Regions from separate parts of the Brachybacterium horti genome, predicted to be linked through region 1. Evidence: riboswitches for the same ligand, from Rfam matches in the RefSeq annotation. Region 1 holds a riboswitch; each other region holds the start of a gene.
What was found. Region 1 has a riboswitch for thiamine pyrophosphate ahead of ACYVAP_RS10360 (ECF transporter S component). Riboswitches for the same ligand answer to the same signal wherever they lie in the genome.
Positions count from the first base shown of each region.

Region 1 (4,202 bases):
CGCCGGGGCCTCGCCCAGCAGGGCCGTCGTCCAGGCGAGGCTCACGGCGGAGAGCAGCACCGGGGCGAGCCGCCAGACCGCGCCGCGCACGGACCGGAGCGCGAGCGGCGCGAGCAGCACCGTGGGCAGCAGGGCGAGCAGCCCGCCCTGCAAGGTGGAGACGGCGTAGGAGCCGACCGCCGCGAGGATGCCGATCAGGCAGAGCGTCAGCGGGTTCAGGGCGTCCGCGGGCCGGCGCGCGGCGCGGGGGACGGGGAGGATCCGACGATCGGGTTCGGCGGAGGCCCCGGGGGCGGGGGGCGTTGCCCCGGCCGACGCGCTCGCCGCCGTCGGGGCGGGGGAGGGGGTGCCCTCCAGGTTGTGCCGGGACCCGGCGGCCGCGACGAGCACCGGGTCGTGGGAGGCGGCGACGACGGCGGTGCCACGGTCTCGGGCCTCCTCGAGCAGGGCGAGGACTGCCGCTCGCCGCTCGGCGTCCAGGCCCACGGTCGGCTCGTCGAGCAGCAGCACCTCGGGCCGCGCCGCGAGGGCGGCGATGATCGCGAGGCGTCGCTGCTCGCCGCCGGAGAGCCGATGCGGGTTCGCGCCGGCGAGATGGGCGAGGCCAGCGCGGTCCAGCAGCGACTGCGTATCCGCCGCGGCCGCGGGATCCGCTGCGTCGCCGAGCTCACCGCGCACGGTCGAGGCGAGGAAGAAGTGCGCCGGGTCCTGGGGGACCAGCAGCAGCGAGCCGGGCCGCCGGCCGGCCTCCGCGGCGAGGGAGCGCAGCAGGGTCGTCTTCCCCGCGCCGCTCGCCCCGGTGACGGCGGTGAGCAGGCCCGGATCGATCCGCAGCTCGGCCTCCGGGGCCGGGCCCGGGGCGGGCTCCGTCTCCTGCAGCTCGGGACGCCGGGCGAGGACCTCCGCGGGTGGGCCGTCGGCGAGCACCTGCGCGCCGGGGCCCAGCACGACGATCCGGTCGAGGTGCTCCCGCCACGGCTCCACGTGGTGGTCGGCGATGACGAGGGTCCGCCCGGCGGAGGCCTCGAGCACGGCGCGGCGCACCGCGGCCGCCGCCGCCGGATCGAGCATGCTCGTGGGCTCGTCGAGCAGCATCGCCTCGGGGTGCAGGGCGAGGGCGCCCGCGAGGGCCACCCGCTGCTGCTGCCCGCCGGAGACGGCGAGCGGGTCCCGGGAGCCGTCGACGTCGACCGCTGCGGCCTCCAGGGCGCGCCGCACCCGCTCGTGGATCTCGGGGCGGGGGAGGGCCGCGTTCTCCGGGCCGATCGCCGCGTCGCGCGCGACGGTCGCACCGACCACCGCGTGCGCGGGGTTCTGCAGCAGCAGCCCCCGCTCCCCGGGGCGGGAGGGCCCGGCGGGGGCCTGCTCGAGATCCCCGGCCTCGGGGTCGAGCAGGCCCGCCAGGGCGCGCAGCACGGTGGACTTCCCGCTCCCGCTCACCCCCGTGAGCAGCACCCTCTGCCCGGCGGGCACGCGCAGGCGCAGGCCGTCGAGAGTGGGCTCGTCGCGGCCCGTGGGGCGCCAGCGCACCCCGTCCAGGAGCAGGTCCCTCACGCAGCCGCCCTCACGAGACGGTCGTGGCGGCGGCGCGGCGCTCGCGATCCCGGTCCCGGCCCGCGGGCAGCGCGTCGAGGGCTCCCGTCGCGCCGAGGGCCCGCACGGCCGCCCAGCCGAGGGCTCCGCACAGCAGCGCACCGGAGACCAGGAAGAAGGCCAGCAGCAGAAGGGCGAAGGTCCAGCTCATCTCGGGGTAGTAGGAGAAGCGCTCCCACACCCATTCGAGCGCCGCCGCGATCACGCCGCCGAGCATCGCGACGGGCAGCGTGAAGCGGCGGTAGACGAAGAGCAGGAAGCCGATCTCGACGCCGCCGCCCTGCAGCAGGCCCGAGACGACGGTGCCCCAGCCCCACTGGCCGCCGAGGATCATCTCGAGGGTCGCGGCGACGAGCTCCGCGAGAAGCGCCGCGCCGGGCTTGCGCACGATGAGCGCGGCGAGCACGGCGGGCAGGAACCAGATGCCCGCGAGGATGCCCTCGGCGGGCTTGAAGGCCGCGGTGAGCGGCCCGATCAGCGAGTACAGGGCCCCGTAGCCCAGGAACGCGACCCCGAAGGCCGCTCCGATCGCGACGCTGACCAGCAGGTCGATCGTCCTCATGCGTGTCATTCCGACTCCTCTCCTCGTGGAAAGGGGCGTCGGGGCACCGGAGGCGCCGCGACGGATATCCCGACTCCCTCCGCCGGCATGACCCGGTTCAGGTTCGAGGGTCTGCGCATGCGCGCACTCTCAGCACCGTGCGGTGCTCCCCTGTCAGTGGATGACCGCGGGCCAGTCTACCGCCGCGCGCGGATCGCCTGGTCGATCGCCTCCGCGGTGGACCGCGGGTCCGTGGGGGAGAACAGGTAGTGGGTGCCGCCGCGACCGATGATCTCGACCTGGGTGCCCGGCCGGGTCACGAGCAGGCGGTAGGTCGCCTGCGTCTCGGCCAGGGTGAGGGTGCGGCGCGAGCCGACGGCGGTGAGCTGCTCCGGGGCGGGGGTCAGCGCGCGGCCGCGACGCCAGCCGTAGCCGCCCACGGTGACGCCCACGACCGTGGCGTCCAGCTCGCGCAGCTGCACGCCGCGGAAGTCCTCGACGGGCCAGGTGGCCTGCGGCCAGAACCCGCCGAGGCTCACGGTCACCCCGCGGCCGTCGACCAGGATGCGCGTCGCATGGTGCATCCACGTCCACACGGCGAGCAGCGCGAAGAGCACGGCCGCGGCGACCAGCAGCGGCGGCGGGACGGTCGCCCGCACGAGCGCGAGCACCAGCAGCACGACCCCGGAGGCGGCGGTGAGCGCGATCCGCGTCCAGCCCACGGCCGAGGGCCGGGTCGTGTCGGTGTACGAGGGCGCCTCGGGCCTCATGCCCGCCCCGCGTGCGCGCTCACCAGATGCGGACGCGCTCGGCGGGCGCCCGGTACATGCCGTCGCCCTCGCGCACGTCGAACGCCTCGTGGAAGGCGTCGAGGTGGCTCACCACCGTGTTGCAGCGGAACTCCATCGGCGCATGGGGGTCGATCGCGAGCCGGCGGATCGCCTCCTGCGGCCGGGTCAGCCCGCGCCACACGGTCGCCCAGGACCAGAACACGCGCTGCAGGCCGGTGAGGCCGTCGAGCTCGGGGGATCCCTCGCCCGCCGTCGCGAGGTAGGCCTTCACCGCGATCGTGAGACCGCCGAGGTCGCCGATGTTCTCGCCGACGGTGAGGGCGCCGTTGACGTGGTGGGCGTCGTCGAGGTCCCGGGGCGAGAGCGCCGAGTACTGCTCGATGAGGGCCGCGGTGCGCTCGTCGAAGGCGGCGCGGTCCTCCTCGGTCCACCAGGTGACGAGGTTGCCGTGGCCGTCGAACTTCGAGCCCTGGTCGTCGAAGCCGTGGCCGATCTCGTGGCCGATCACGGCGCCGATCCCGCCGAAGTTCACGGCGTCGTCGGCCTCCGCGTCGAAGAACGGCGGCTGCAGGATCGCGGCGGGGAAGACGATCTCGTTGCGACCGGGGTTGTAGTAGGCGTTGACCGTCTGCGGGGTCATGTGCCACTCGGTCTCGTCGACCTCGCCGCCCACCTTCGCGTACTCGAACCCGGCGTCGAAGCGGCGCGAGGCGCGCACGGTCGCGACGAGGTCGCCCTCGACGATCTCGAGGCCCTCGTAGTCCCGCCAGGTCTCCGGGTAGCCGATCTTCGGGACGAACAGGGAGAGCTTCTCGAGCGCCTTCGCGCGGGTCTCCTCGGTCATCCAGTCCAGGCCCTCGATCGAGACGCGGTACGCCTCGAGCAGCGCGGCGACCAGACGCTCCATGTGCGCCTTGTGCTCCGGCGGGAAGTGGCGGGAGACGTACTCGCGGCCCACCTCGAAGCCGACGGCGCCCTCGACGAAGCCGACGCCGCGCTTCCAGCGCTCACGCAGCTCCTCCGCGCCCGAGAGCACGGTGCCGAAGAAGGCGAAGTTCGCGTCGACGAGCGCCGCGGGGAGATAGGGGGCGTAGGCGGAGACGGTGTGCACGGCCATCCAGGCGCGCAGCACCGCGAGGTCCTCGGCCGCGAGCAGCTCGGCGGCCGCGGAGACGAACTCGGGCTGTCCCACGGAGACCACGTCGAAGGTCCCCGCGGGGGCGCCGGTCCCCTCGACGAAGGCGTCCCACGGGAAGGCGGGGGCGAGCTCCGCACGC
Region 1 is NZ_BAAHAM010000003.1:204,207-208,408, reverse strand. It holds gene ACYVAP_RS10365 (ATP-binding cassette domain-containing protein) at 1-1,554, opposite strand, end outside; gene ACYVAP_RS10360 (ECF transporter S component) at 1,565-2,155, opposite strand; TPP riboswitch at 2,213-2,317, opposite strand; gene ACYVAP_RS10355 (hypothetical protein) at 2,332-2,904, opposite strand; gene ACYVAP_RS10350 (M13 family metallopeptidase) at 2,924-4,202, opposite strand, start outside.

Region 2 (4,202 bases), 160 kb from region 1:
CCTCATCGCCGCCGCGGACAACAGCGTCGTCGCCGGGATCTGCGAGGACCTCGGCCCCCGCTTCGCCCGCCTCACTGCGGCCGTCCTCGACGAGCGCAGCGGCACCATGCCCGCCCTCCTCGCCGAGCACGAGGAGCTCGCCGCGCTCCTCGCCGCGGGCGACCCCGCGGCCTTCGCCGAGCGTCTGCGCGCCCACGTCGAGGACGCCTACGAGCTCGACGGGGGCGCACGATGAGCCGCACCGCGATCCGCGCCCCCTGGAGGCTCGTGGTCCCCGCGACCTTCCTGCTCGCCTGGGGCGGCAACCACTTCACCCCGCTCCTGCACGTCTACGAGTCCGTCGGCCACTACGCCGCCTGGCAGGCGAACCTCCTGCTGGGCACCTACGTCGCCGGGCTCGCCCCCGGCCTGCTCGTCGCGGCCGCGCTCTCCGACCGCCACGGCCGCCGCCCCGTGATGCTCGTGGGCATGGCCGCGACCGTGCTCGGCAGCGCGCTGCTCGCCGCGAGCCCCCACGTCTTCGCGCTGCTGTGCCTGGGCCGGGTGCTCGCCGGTCTCGGAGTGGGCGCGGCCATGTCCGTCGGCACGGCCTGGATGAAGGAGCTCTCCGCGCCGCCGTACGAGATCGGCGCCCCGGCCGTCGCCGGCGCCCGCCGCCCGTCCCTCACCCTCACCCTCGGCTTCGCGCTCGGCGCCGGGGCGAGCGGCCTGCTCGCCCAGTTCGCCCCGCTCCCCGAGGTCCTCCCCTATCTCGTGCACGGCGGCCTCTCCCTGCTCGCGACCCCGCTGCTCCTGCTCGCCCCGGAGACCCGTCACGTCGAGCGGCCTGCCGCCGGTCACTGGTGGCAGGACCTCCGCGTGCCCGCCGCCGGGCACCGCCGCTTCACCCGCGCCGTGGTCCCCGCGGCGCCGTGGATCTTCGGCGCGGCCGGCGTCGCCTACGCGGTCATCCCCGCGAGCGTGCAGCGTCACCTCGGCGAGAGCGCGACGCTGTACGCGACGGCACTGACGGTGCTCACCCTCGGCACCGGGGCGGTCGTGCAGTCCTTCGTGCCGCGGCTGGACCGCCTCACCGGCGGCCGCTCCCTGCCCGTTGGCCAGGCGGCCATGTGCGTCGGTCTGGTGCTCGCGGTGATCGCCACGGCGATCGGCAGCCCGGTCCTCGGCATCCTCGTGGCGATGGTGCTCGGCGCCGCCTACGGCACCCTCGTCGTCGCCGGGCTGCTGCAGGTGCAGGGCATCGCGACGGCGGAGGACCTCGCCGGGCTCACCGGCGTCTACTACGCCCTCGCCTACCTCGGGTTCCTGCTGCCCACGATCCTCGCCGCGCTGCTGCCGCTGCTCGCCTATCCCGCCTCGCTCTCGATGCTCGTGGTGCTCTGCGCGCTGTGCCTGCTCCTCGTGCGGCGCGGCCTGCGCACCGCCTGAGGCTCTCCCCTCCGGGGGCGACGTCGGCCGCCCGGCCGCGGACGCCGCCCCCGCGCGGGCGGCGATCACGTACGGTGGCCTGCAGTGACACGGGGTGCCCGAGCACCGGGCTGAGATGACACCCGTCGAACCTGATCTAGCTCGGACTAGCGAAGGGATGTCGCCATGACACTCGCGCACGCCTCTGCCCCCACCGACCCGGCCGCCCTCGCGGCCGCCCTCGAGGAGGTCCGCTCGCGGATCCCCCTCGTGCAGTGCCTGACCAACGTGGTCACCACGAACCTCGTCGCGAACGCGCTGCTCGCCGTGGGCGGCTCCCCCGCCATGGTCGCAGTGCCCGAGGAGGCCGGGATCTTCGCGGGGATCGCCGACGGCGTCCTCGTGAACCTCGGCACCGCCGGCGCCGAGCAGCGGGAGGCGATGGTCGAGGCCGTCGCCGCCGCGCGCGCCGCCGGCACCCCCTGGGTGCTGGACCCCGTCGCGGTCGGGACCCTGCCCGTGCGGACGACCCTCGCCGAGCGCCTCGTGAGCCAGCGGCCCGCGATCATCCGCGGCAACGCCTCCGAGATCCGTGCCCTCGCGGGGCTCTCCGCCGGCGGCCGCGGCGCGGACTCGATCGACTCCGCCGACGACTCCCACGAGGCGGCGACGTCCCTCGCCCGCGGCACCGGCGCCGTCGTCGCCGTCTCCGGCGCGGTGGACCTCGTGACCGACGGGGAGCGGGTGGTGCGCGTCGCCACCGGCAGCCCCCTGCTCACCAAGGTCACCGGCGCCGGCTGCGCGCTCGGCGGGATCACCGCGGCCTTCGCCGCCGTGGTCGAGGACCGCCTCGTCGCCGCGGTCGCCGCGACGACCGTGCTCACCCTCGCCGCCGAGCGCTCCGCCCGCACCGCCGAGCACCCCGGCTCCTTCGCCGTCGGGCTCCTCGACGGGCTCCACGCGCTGACCGCCCAGGACGTCCGCGACCAGGCGAAGGTGCGATGACCACGATGAACGCCCGTCCCGCGGTCGATCTCTCCCTCTACCTCGTCGTGGACCGCCCCCAGCTCGAGCGGGCCGGCCACGACCCCGTCACCGCCGTGCGGGACGCCGTCGCCGGTGGCGTCACCGCCGTCCAGGTGCGCGACAAGCAGCTCCCCACCCGGGACACGCTCGCCTTCTGCGCGGCCCTCGCGGAGACGCTGCCCCCGTCGGTCGCGATCATCGTCGACGACCGCCTCGACGTGGTCCTCGCCGCCCGGGAGTCCGGCGTGCGCCTCACCGGGGTGCACGTCGGCCAGTCCGACCTCCCCGCGCACCTGGTGCGCCGGATCCTCGGGCCGGACGCCGTCATCGGCGTCTCCGCGCAGACCGCCGCCATGGCCCGCGAGGCCGAGGCCGCCGGTGCGGACCACCTCGGCATCGGTGCCGTGCACGGCACCACCACGAAGGCGGACGCCCCCGCCGTGATCGGGGTCGAGGGCGTCGCCGCCGTCGCCGCCGCGACCGCCCTGCCCGCCGTCGCGATCGGCGGGATCAGCGCCGCGGACCTGCCCGCCCTGCGCCGCGGGGGGCTCGACGGCGCGGCCGTCGTCTCCGCGATCTGCTCCTCCCCCTCCCCCTTCGACGCGGCGGCGGAGCTGCGCCGCGCCTGGGAGGACGCCCGATGAGCCGCCCCGTCCCCCGCGTCCTCAGCATCGCCGGCACCGACCCCACCGGCGGCGCCGGCATCCAGGCGGATCTCAAGTCGATCGCCGCGAACGGCGGCTACGGCATGGCCGCGACGACCGCGCTCGTCGCCCAGAACACCCGCGGCGTGCGCGAGGTCCACGTGCCGCCGCCCGCCTTCCTCGACGCGCAGCTCCGGGCGGTGAGCGAGGACGTCACGATCGACGCCGTGAAGATCGGCATGCTCTTCGACGGCACGATCATCGACACGGTCACCGCCTGGCTGGACGACGTGCGACCCCCGGTGGTGGTGCTCGACCCGGTCATGGTCGCCGCGAGCGGAGACCGCCTGCTCGACGACTCCGCCGAGCAGGCGCTGCGGGACATGCTCCGCCATGCGCACCTCGTCACCCCGAACCTCCCCGAGCTCGCCGTGCTCGCCGAGCAGCCCGAGGCGAGCACCTGGGAGCAGGCCCTCGCCCAGGCGCAGGAGCTCGCCGCCCGCCACGCGGTGCTCGTGCTCGCCAAGGGCGGTCATCTGAGCGGGCCGGACTCCCCCGACGCCCTCGTCGGCCCCGAGGGGGTGCTCGCCGAGCTGCCCGGAGCGCGGATCGCGACGCGGAACACGCACGGCACCGGCTGCTCGCTCTCCTCCGCGATCGCGACCCTCCGCGGCCGCGGCGAGGACTGGGCCGGCGCCGTGCGCGGGGCGAAGGTCTGGCTCGCGGGCGCGATCGCCGCCGCGGACTCCCTCGAGGTGGGGCGCGGCAGCGGGCCGGTCTCCCACTTCGCGGCGCTGTGGGAGGCGGCCGGCACCCATGCCCCGGCCGCGGCGACGATCGCCGAGGAGTGGTGGGAGGCGGCCGCCGAGCTGCGCACGCAGATCGACGCGCTGCCCGTGGTGCGCGGCCTCGCCGACGGCAGCCTCCCCCGCCCCGCGTTCCACCGCTACCTCGCCCAGGACGCGCTTTACCTCCGGGAGTACTCGCGGGCCCTCGCCGCCGCGTCGACCCTCGCGCCCTCCGCCGGGGAGCAGGTCTTTTGGGCCGGGGCCGCCCAGGGCGCGATCGCCGCGGAGACCGAGCTGCACGCGGGCCACCTGGGCCCCGAGGAGCTCTTCGCGGCCC
Region 2 is NZ_BAAHAM010000003.1:42,270-46,471, forward strand. It holds gene ACYVAP_RS09605 (GntR family transcriptional regulator) at 1-235, shown strand, start outside; gene ACYVAP_RS09610 (MFS transporter) at 232-1,428, shown strand; TPP riboswitch at 1,509-1,603, shown strand; gene thiM (hydroxyethylthiazole kinase) at 1,594-2,412, shown strand; gene thiE (thiamine phosphate synthase) at 2,409-3,077, shown strand; gene ACYVAP_RS09625 (bifunctional hydroxymethylpyrimidine kinase/phosphomethylpyrimidine kinase) at 3,074-4,202, shown strand, end outside.
Region 2: it holds a riboswitch for thiamine pyrophosphate, as region 1 does, so the genes downstream of both, thiM (hydroxyethylthiazole kinase) here and ACYVAP_RS10360 (ECF transporter S component) in region 1, are expected to answer to the same signal.

Region 3 (4,202 bases), on a different contig from region 1:
CCCGGCACGATCTCGCCCACGTAGCTGTACACCGCGAACATGCCGCCGAAACCGATCGCGCCGATCCCGAGCCCGAACCACACCCGGCCGCGGCGCAGCGCCCCCAGCTCCCCGCGGATCGAGCCGGTGCCCGTGGAGCCCTCCGGCTCCGGCACCAGGCGCCAGATCGCGAGGGTCGACGCCGCCGCGAGCACCACCACGATCACGTACGCCGAGCGCCAGCCCACCGACTGCCCGAGCGCCGTCGACGCCGGCACGCCGAGCATCGTCGCGATCGTCAGGCCCAGCATCACGAGGGACACCGAGCGGGCGCGCCGCCCCGGCGGGGACAGGCGCGAGGCGACGAGCGCCGAGACCCCGAAGAACGCGCCGTGCGGCAGCCCCGCCACGAAGCGGGCGAGGGCGAGCACGGTGAAGCTCGGGGCGATCGCCGAGGCCAGGTTCCCGAGGCCGATCAGCGCGATGAGCACCACCAGCAGCCTCGCCCGGGGCACACGCACCGCGGCGATCGTCACGAGCGGCGCCCCGATCACCACGCCCAGCGCGTAGAGCGTGATGAGCATGCCCGCCTGCGGCACGCTCACCTCGAGCGAGCGGGCGATCTGCGGCAGCAGGCCCATCGACGCGAACTCGGTGGTGCCGATCGCGAAGGCGCCGAGCGCCATCGCGAGGATGACCAGCCGCAGCCGGCCCGGGGGCAGGGGAGCGGGGGCCGCAGGCGGCAGGGTGGGGGTCGAGGTGCTCAACGGGGACTCCAGCGCGGGGTGGTTCAGGGCATCGCTGCCGACGCTGGCACCGGTGGGGACCCCTCGATCCTACGGGCGGGCGGGCACCGATGGGGAGGGCAGGTACACCGTGCCGCCCTGCTCGCGGAACTCCCGGGACTTCGCCTCCATGCCCTCGAGCGCGATCCGCTCCTGGGCGGGCATGTCCCCGTAGGTGTCGCGGATGTCCTGCGAGATCCGCATCGAGCAGAACTTCGGCCCGCACATCGAGCAGAAGTGCGCCGTCTTCGCGGGCTCCGCCGGGAGCGTCTCGTCGTGGTACGCCTCCGCGAGCTGCGGGTCCAGGGACAGGCCGAACTGGTCCCGCCAGCGGAACTCGAAACGGGCCTTCGAGAGCGCGTCGTCCCGGTCCCGGGCGCCGGCGTGGCCCTTGGCGACGTCCGCCGCATGGGCGGCGATCTTGTACGTGATCACGCCGGTCTTCACGTCGTCGCGGTCCGGGAGGCCCAGGTGCTCCTTGGGCGTGACATAGCAGAGCATCGCCGTGCCGTACTGGGCGATCTCGGTGGCGCCGATCGCGGAGGTGATGTGGTCGTACGCGGGGGCGATGTCCGTGACGAGCGGGCCCAGCGTGTAGAACGGGGCGCCGTGGCACAGCTCCTGCTGGCGCTCCACGTTCTCCCGCACGAGGTGCAGCGGCACGTGCCCCGGGCCCTCGACCATGACCTGCACGTCGTGCTCCCAGGCGCGGGCCGTGAGCTCCGCGAGCGTGTCGAGCTCCGCGAACTGGGCGGCGTCGTTCGCGTCCGCGAGGGAGCCCGGGCGCAGTCCGTCGCCCAGGGAGAAGGAGACGTCGTAGCGGGCGAAGATCGCGCAGAGCTCGTCGAAGTGCTCGTAGAGGAAGTTCTCGCGATGGTGGGCGAGGCACCAGCCGGCGAGGATCGAACCGCCGCGCGAGACGATCCCGGTCACGCGGTCCGCGGTCAGCGGCACGTGGCGCAGCAGCACGCCCGCGTGGATCGTCATGTAGTCCACGCCCTGCTCGCACTGCTCGATCACCGTGTCCCGGAAGATCTCCCAGGTCAGGGCGTTCGCGTCCCCGCCCACCTTCTCAAGCGCCTGGTAGATGGGGACCGTGCCGATCGGCACGGGGGAGTTGCGCAGGATCCACTCGCGGGTGGTGTGGATGTCCTCCCCGGTGGAGAGGTCCATGACGGTGTCCGCACCCCAGCGGGTCGCCCACTCGAGCTTCGCGACCTCCTCCGCGATCGACGAGGTCACCGCCGAGTTCCCGATGTTCGCGTTGACCTTCACGAGGAACGCGCGGCCGATGATCATCGGCTCCGCCTCCGGATGGTTCACGTTCGCGGGGATGATCGCGCGGCCCGCGGCGAGCTCGCTGCGCACGAGCTCCACGTCGCAGCCCTCGCGCAGCGCCACGTACCGCATCTCCGCGGTGATCTCCCCGCGGCGGGCGTAGTGCATCTGGGTGACCCGTCGGCCCTCGAGGCCGCGCAGCGGCTCCCGCCGCGCACCCCGCCACTCCGCGCTGGCCTCCCCGCGGCGCACGGCGCTGCGGCCGTCGTCCTCGAGGCTCCGACCGCGACCCGTGTAGCCCTCCACGTCGCCGCGGCCGCGGATCCAGTCCTCGCGCAGCGGCGCGAGGCCCTCCTCCGGCTCACAGCCGGGGCCCGCGGTGCGATAGACGGTCACGGGCGGGTTCTCCGCGCCGCTCGGGGCGGGGTCCTGGGTGATCCGGGTGACGGGCACACGGATGCCGTGCTCGGGATCCTCGAGGTGGTCGAGGGTGTGGGTGGGGTAGTTCTCAGGGCGTGCGGACATGCAGTCGCTCTCCTTCTTCCTTCGCCGGCATGACCCGGGCAGGTTCGGTCGGTACTCGGACCGCGACAGTCCGATCTCAGCCCGTTGCGACGGGCACCCGAGGGATCGGCGAGCACCGTACCCCAGGAGCGGGAAGGCCGGCGGCGCCGTCCGTCGGAGGGACCGCCAGGAGCGACGAAGCCCCAGCCCCAGCCCGGCCTCCCCGAGCCCCGGCCCGGCTTCCACGGGCCGCAGTTCGGCGCGCCCGTGTGCGCTCCGGACCGTCGCGAACGGCGGGACGGAGCCCGCTACGGCATGGCCCTCGTCGCCACCGTGATCGGCTCCTACCTGCTCTCGCAGTGGTCCCCGGTCGGGTTCGTCGGCTACGACGACTCGCTGCTGAGGCTCCAGGGCATCCTCCAGCTCGGGATCGGCCTGCTCGTGCTCGCCGGAGGTCTCGCCCTCGCGCCCACCGCCCTGTGGCGGGCGGCGCTCGCCGCGGCGGTCGTCGTCGTGCCCGTCCTGCTCGGGACGGTCCTCGTGATCCCGTACCTCCGGGGCGACCTGGACCTGCCGCAGCCCTTCCCGCGGATGCTGGACCTCTCGATCCTCGGCCCGGCCGTGGGGCTGCTGGGCTGGCTGATCGTGCGCGGACGCAGCCCGCTCACCTACCTGCTGGTGCTGGGCTTCCTGCTGATCCTCCCCGCGCAGTGGGCGGTCATGTACCACGGCATCCCGAGCCCCGTGCTGTGGGGCGTCGAGCTCGTGCTCGCCGCGGTGATCGGGATCGCGGCGGCGTGGCTCGCGGCGCTCGGGTCGCGGTGGCTGCCGGGGGCCGTGCGGCGGTGACCTGCCGGAGGGGGCCGCTCAGGGGCGCGTGACGAACCCCTGCTCGACCATGAAGTCGAAGGCGACGTCCGCCGGGAGCTCGCCGCCCTCGTCCACCCGCAGGTTCATCGCGCGAAGGGCGTCGTCCGTGATGGCGGGGGAGATCTGGTCGAAGACGTCCGCGAGCTCGGGGTGCTTCTCCAGCGTCGCGGTGCTGAGCACCGGGGCGACGTTGTAGGCGGGGAAGTACCCCTTGTCGTCCTCGAGGATCGTCAGGTCCAGGCTCTCGATGCGGCCGTCGGTCGTGAAGACCTCGCCGAAGTTGCAGGAGCCGCGGGCGGTCGCGGTGTAGACGGCGCCCGTGTCGTAGATCGAGATGTTCTCCTCGGGGACGCCGTCGGCGGCGTCGCGGGGGATGCCGTACTCCTTCAGCAGCGGGATCAAGCCGTCCGCGCGGGAGTTGAACTCGGGCTCCACGCAGATCGTGCGGTCCTCGACGGGGAGGTCAGCGATCTCGCTCAGGGAGCTGATGCCGCCCAGCTCCTCGACGGCGTCGGAGCGCACGGCGAGGGCGTAGGTGTTGTTCAGCGGCGCGGGCGGCAGCCAGGTGAGCCCGTTGGCCACGTCGGCATCGCGCACGGCCTCCCACTGCTCCTGCTTGTCCGGGATGCCCTCGGTCTCGCCCATGTAGGTGAGCCAGGCGGTGCCCGTGTACTCCCAGGTCATGTCGGCGTCGCCGGAGGTCATGAGCTCGCGCACGGGGACGGAGCCGGGGACGTTGGTGAGGTCGTCCACCTGGAACCCGGCGGCCCGGGCGGCGATCACGCC
Region 3 is NZ_BAAHAM010000004.1:197,359-201,560, reverse strand. It holds gene ACYVAP_RS13790 (MFS transporter) at 1-746, opposite strand, end outside; gene thiC (phosphomethylpyrimidine synthase ThiC) at 816-2,567, opposite strand; TPP riboswitch at 2,567-2,676, opposite strand; gene ACYVAP_RS13780 (hypothetical protein) at 2,862-3,395, shown strand; gene ACYVAP_RS13775 (glycine betaine ABC transporter substrate-binding protein) at 3,414-4,202, opposite strand, start outside.
Region 3: it holds a riboswitch for thiamine pyrophosphate, as region 1 does, so the genes downstream of both, thiC (phosphomethylpyrimidine synthase ThiC) here and ACYVAP_RS10360 (ECF transporter S component) in region 1, are expected to answer to the same signal.

Region 4 (4,202 bases), on a different contig from region 1:
GCCGGGCCCGCGGCGATCGCGGAGACCCGCGGCACGCGCAGGAACGCCTCCACGTCACGGAGGTCGAGGGACGGGGAGGCGTTGACGTCAGCGGTCATCCCTGCACGCTATCGAGCCAGGCCACGGCCAGTGCGCGATCACGGTTGCGATGCGGTCACGGACCTCCTCGACGGTGCCCGGCAGGTGCACCATGGGCCCATGGTCCGCCGACGCACCCTCCTCGCCGCGCTCGCCGGAGCGGCCGGCCTCAGCGGCTGCGACGGCCCGGCGACGCGCCCGGAGGACGAGGTCACCGCCGCGAGCTGCATCGACTGGATCTCCCTGGAGACGCCCGAGGACGCGGCGGCGGAGTCCGATGCCGTCGTGCGCGGCACGGTCGACGGTCCGCCCGCGACGGGTCGCTACGAGCTGTACGACGTGCCGCTGTGGACCGTGCAGGTCGCCGAGTGGGTCTCCGGAGCCCCGGCGGATGGTGAGGGGACGAGCATCGAGGTGCTCTCGTTGCCGTACAGCTGCGGGGAGAGCCGCGACGCCCTCACCGGGATCGAGGACGCCGGTGAGGTCTACCTGTTCCTCCGTGCCCGCGGAGACCGGTGGGAGACGGTCACCGGCTACCGCGGGATGGTGCCCGCTGCCGAGGACGGCTCGATGCCGGGGAGCTGGCCGGACGAGATCGGCTGAGGGCGGCGAGTGGGGAGCTGGGCGGCAGGCCACCATAGGACCTGCATCGTCATGAGGTGGAGAGCGGGAGGTCGTTATGGGGAGTTGGGCACACCGCGTCGGCAACTGCCTTTTCGACGCGGTCCTGGCCGTTCTCATGCTCGGCGCGGTGATCGTGATGCTCCCGATCGTCCTTCCGGTCCTCCTGGTCGTCTTCGTCGTCTCCCTGGTCCTCTCCGCGCTGCGCGGTGAGCCTGACGTCGAGCTCCCGGACGTGGAGCTCCGACTCTTCGCCGACGACGGCGAGGATCCCCTCGACCCCCTGAGCGAGTCCGAGGTCATCAGGCGTCGCAGCGGCCCGGAGTCCAATGTCATCGAGACTGCCGAACACGAGGTCCTCATCAGCTCACCCGCCACCGCCACGTGGCCGATCCGCATCCGGATGCTCTCCTGCCCTTCGACAGCGCCCCGAGACGGTGACGAGGCGGAGATCCTCATCGGCCCGTGGGAGTACACGGGATGGGAGATCCTGGACTACGGCAATGCGGGGGAGGCAGTCGCCGCAGCCGTCGCGTATCTGGAGAACGGGATCAAGGTTCGCGTCATCAAGGAGCGGGCGGAGGCGTTCCTGTTCCATCGGCTGTCGGGATTCTGGTGGAAGCCGGGGGAGAAGCTGGTCAGCACGCTGCGCCAGGAGTGGTTCCGGGAACTGCCGGGGCGACCGGCGACGGCGGCGGAGGAGAAGGCTTTCATTGCTGGGGCGATGGAGTGCGCTGAGGGCCCGCGGCTCTGCTGACGCCGTTCAGGGCAGGCAGGCGTCAGGCACTCGCCCGTGGTCGGCGTCCAGGGCAACCGGGCGCCGGCTGCACGGCGTCCCCCTGGTTCCGTGGCCCTGACCTCAGATCTCCGTGGACACGTCGACCCGGCGCGACCCGCGCCTGGGATACTCGATCGCGGACACGGGGTGCGCCGCCGGCGCTGAGATCACACCCGTGGAACCTGATGCAGCTCGTACTGACGAAGGGATGTCCGCCATGCGCTCGCGCCTGCCCGCGACCGATGCACCCACCATCGACGAGGTCGAGCACCCCGGCCCCGTCGGCCCGCCGGACCGTCTGCCGCCCTCGGGGCGTGCCGCGCTCCGCGCCGGCGTGGTCGGGAACTTCATCGACAACGTCCACGTGTTCCTGCCGCTCACCGCGCTCACCCCGGCGCTGGCCACGGTCGCGGGCCCCGGGGTCGCGGCGGCGACCGGCGCGATCGTCGTCATCGCGATGATGCTCGGCCGGCCCGTCGGCGGGGTCGTCTTCGGCCGGATCTCCGACCGCCTGGGCCGCACCCGCACCACGCAGGTCGCGATCGCCGGCACCGCCGGGTGCGCGCTGCTGATCGCCGCGATGCCCACGCACGAGCTGCTGGGCGCGGGCACGATCGCGCTGATCCTCGGTCTGCGCTTCCTGGGCGGCATCTTCGTCGCCGGGGAGTACTCCGCCGCGATCCCGCTCGCCATGGAGTGGTCGCCGCCGCGCCGCCGCGGCCTCATGAGCGGCCTGATCCTCTCGATGGCGCCGTGGGCGCAGGGAGCGATCGCCTTCGCGACCGCCACGCTGCTGCTGGTCCTCGGTCCGGAGGAGTACGCCGTCTGGGGCTGGCGACTGCTGTTCGTCGTCGGCGCGCTGCTCTCGCTGGGGATGCTGCTGTACTACCGCTCGCACGTCGTCGACGCGCCGATCACCCGCCGCGCCGGGCCGGACGGGGACGCGCCGGGCACGGAGACGACGCCACCGGTGCGCGGCGGCGTCCGGCAGGTGCTCGCAGGCCGCTGGTCCGGCGCCTTCCGGCAGGCCTTCGTCATGATGACGGGGCTCTGGCTGCTCACGAACACGACGGTCCTGCTGCTCACCGCGCGGCTCGGGGAGGGCGGCGCCCTCGCCGCCACCGAGGTCGCGCTCGCCATGGGCATCGCCTCCGTCGCCCAGGCGCTCGCGATGGCGCTCGCCGGGCACCTCTCCACGGTGGTCGGCCGGCGCCGACTGCTCACGCTCTGGGGGATCGCCGCCCTGCTCCTCGGGCCACCCCTGTGGTGGGCGGCCGTCGGCTCCGGGAGCCTCGCCCGGGCGGCGCTCTGCGCGGCGCTGCTGCAGGTGGTGACCGTCGCCGCCTACGGCCCGGTCTCCGCGTACCTCTCCGAGCGGTTTCCCACGGTCGTGCGCTCCACCGGGTACGGCTCCGCCTACAGCCTCTCCCTCGTGCTGCCGGCCCTGTACCCCTTCTACCTGCCGCTGCTCGCCGGGATCACCGGCCCCCGCGGCTCGGTGCTGCTGCTCATGGTGCTCGGGGCGGCGCTGCTGATCCTCGGCGCCCGGCTCGGCCCGCGCCTCGCGCCCGCGGACCTCGACGGGGACCTCGACGCGGTCGCGCTCGCCGAGGAGCGGTGACGGCGCTCAGCGGCGGGCGATGACCTGGTAGGTGTTCCAGTGCTTCGGCCCGGAGAAGGAGCCGCCGTCCCGCTCCTCCTCGACGATCTCGATCACGTCGAGATCGCGGGTCATCGCTTCGGCAGCGTCTGTGCGAGCGCGTCGAGCACGGGGCGCACGCTCGGATCCCTGTCGATCGCCAGCACCTCGCACCCGTTCTCCGGGAGGAACCGGGACTCGATCCCGGCGCCGCAGCCGAGGTCGATGGCGAACGGTCGCCGCGGCGCAGGCACCCGCTCGCGGAGCGCGGCCAGCGCTCGCCGGGCCAGCGGGCGTGGCGGGCGCCCGGCCTGCGCGGCGTTGTACGCGCTGAAGTCGCGATCGGAGTCCCGAGATGGAAGCGCCATGACGGCACCGTACGACGGGCACACCTCCGGGATGATGGACGGATGGAGATCCCGGTCCAGATCAGTCGCTGCACCCCGGCCGACGTCGCGCTGCTCGCGGCGCGCGAGCCGCCGGGACGGGGCTTCGCCCGCCATGCGGCGGCGCGCCAGGGGCGAGGGGAGAGCACCTTCCTCATCGCCTGGAGCGGTGAGGTCCCCGTCGGCTCCTGTGAGGTGGACGAGGGGGAGCTCCCTCTGCTCAAGAACCTCAGCGTCGATGCGGCGGCACGGGGCCGAGGCGTCGGCAGCCGGCTGATGGAGGCGGCCGAGGAGCTCGCGCGGCCCCGCGGACGGATCGCCTGCGCCGTGGGGCTGGACAACCCGCGCGCCCGACGGCTCTACGAGCGACGCGGCTACCGTGGGACCGGCCAGCTCGAGACCGTCTCCTACGAGTACGTGGACGACGGGGGCGTTGGGCGGACGGCCACCGAGACCTCGGAGACGCTCGTCAAGGGCCTCGGAAACGCCTGAGCTGGCCGTCGCAGGCGTGCGCCGCCACTCTGTTCGGATCGGTCGCTTCCGAACGGTCGGGACCGAGCGATCGGTCTCCTTCGATGAACAATCGGGGAATCATGCTCGCATCCGGGGCAAAAGTCTGCGAACCTAGTGCTCGGCACATCGTTCGCGGCGTGTCGCCGGACCCTGATCGGGGTCCACGTCGTCGGCGGAGCGTCTTCCG
Region 4 is NZ_BAAHAM010000001.1:286,601-290,802, reverse strand. It holds gene ACYVAP_RS01450 (alpha/beta fold hydrolase) at 1-98, opposite strand, end outside; gene ACYVAP_RS01445 (hypothetical protein) at 199-681, shown strand; gene ACYVAP_RS01440 (hypothetical protein) at 830-1,456, shown strand; TPP riboswitch at 1,611-1,703, shown strand; gene ACYVAP_RS01435 (MFS transporter) at 1,686-3,098, shown strand; gene ACYVAP_RS01430 (hypothetical protein) at 3,209-3,484, opposite strand; gene ACYVAP_RS01425 (GNAT family N-acetyltransferase) at 3,527-3,994, shown strand.
Region 4: it holds a riboswitch for thiamine pyrophosphate, as region 1 does, so the genes downstream of both, ACYVAP_RS01435 (MFS transporter) here and ACYVAP_RS10360 (ECF transporter S component) in region 1, are expected to answer to the same signal.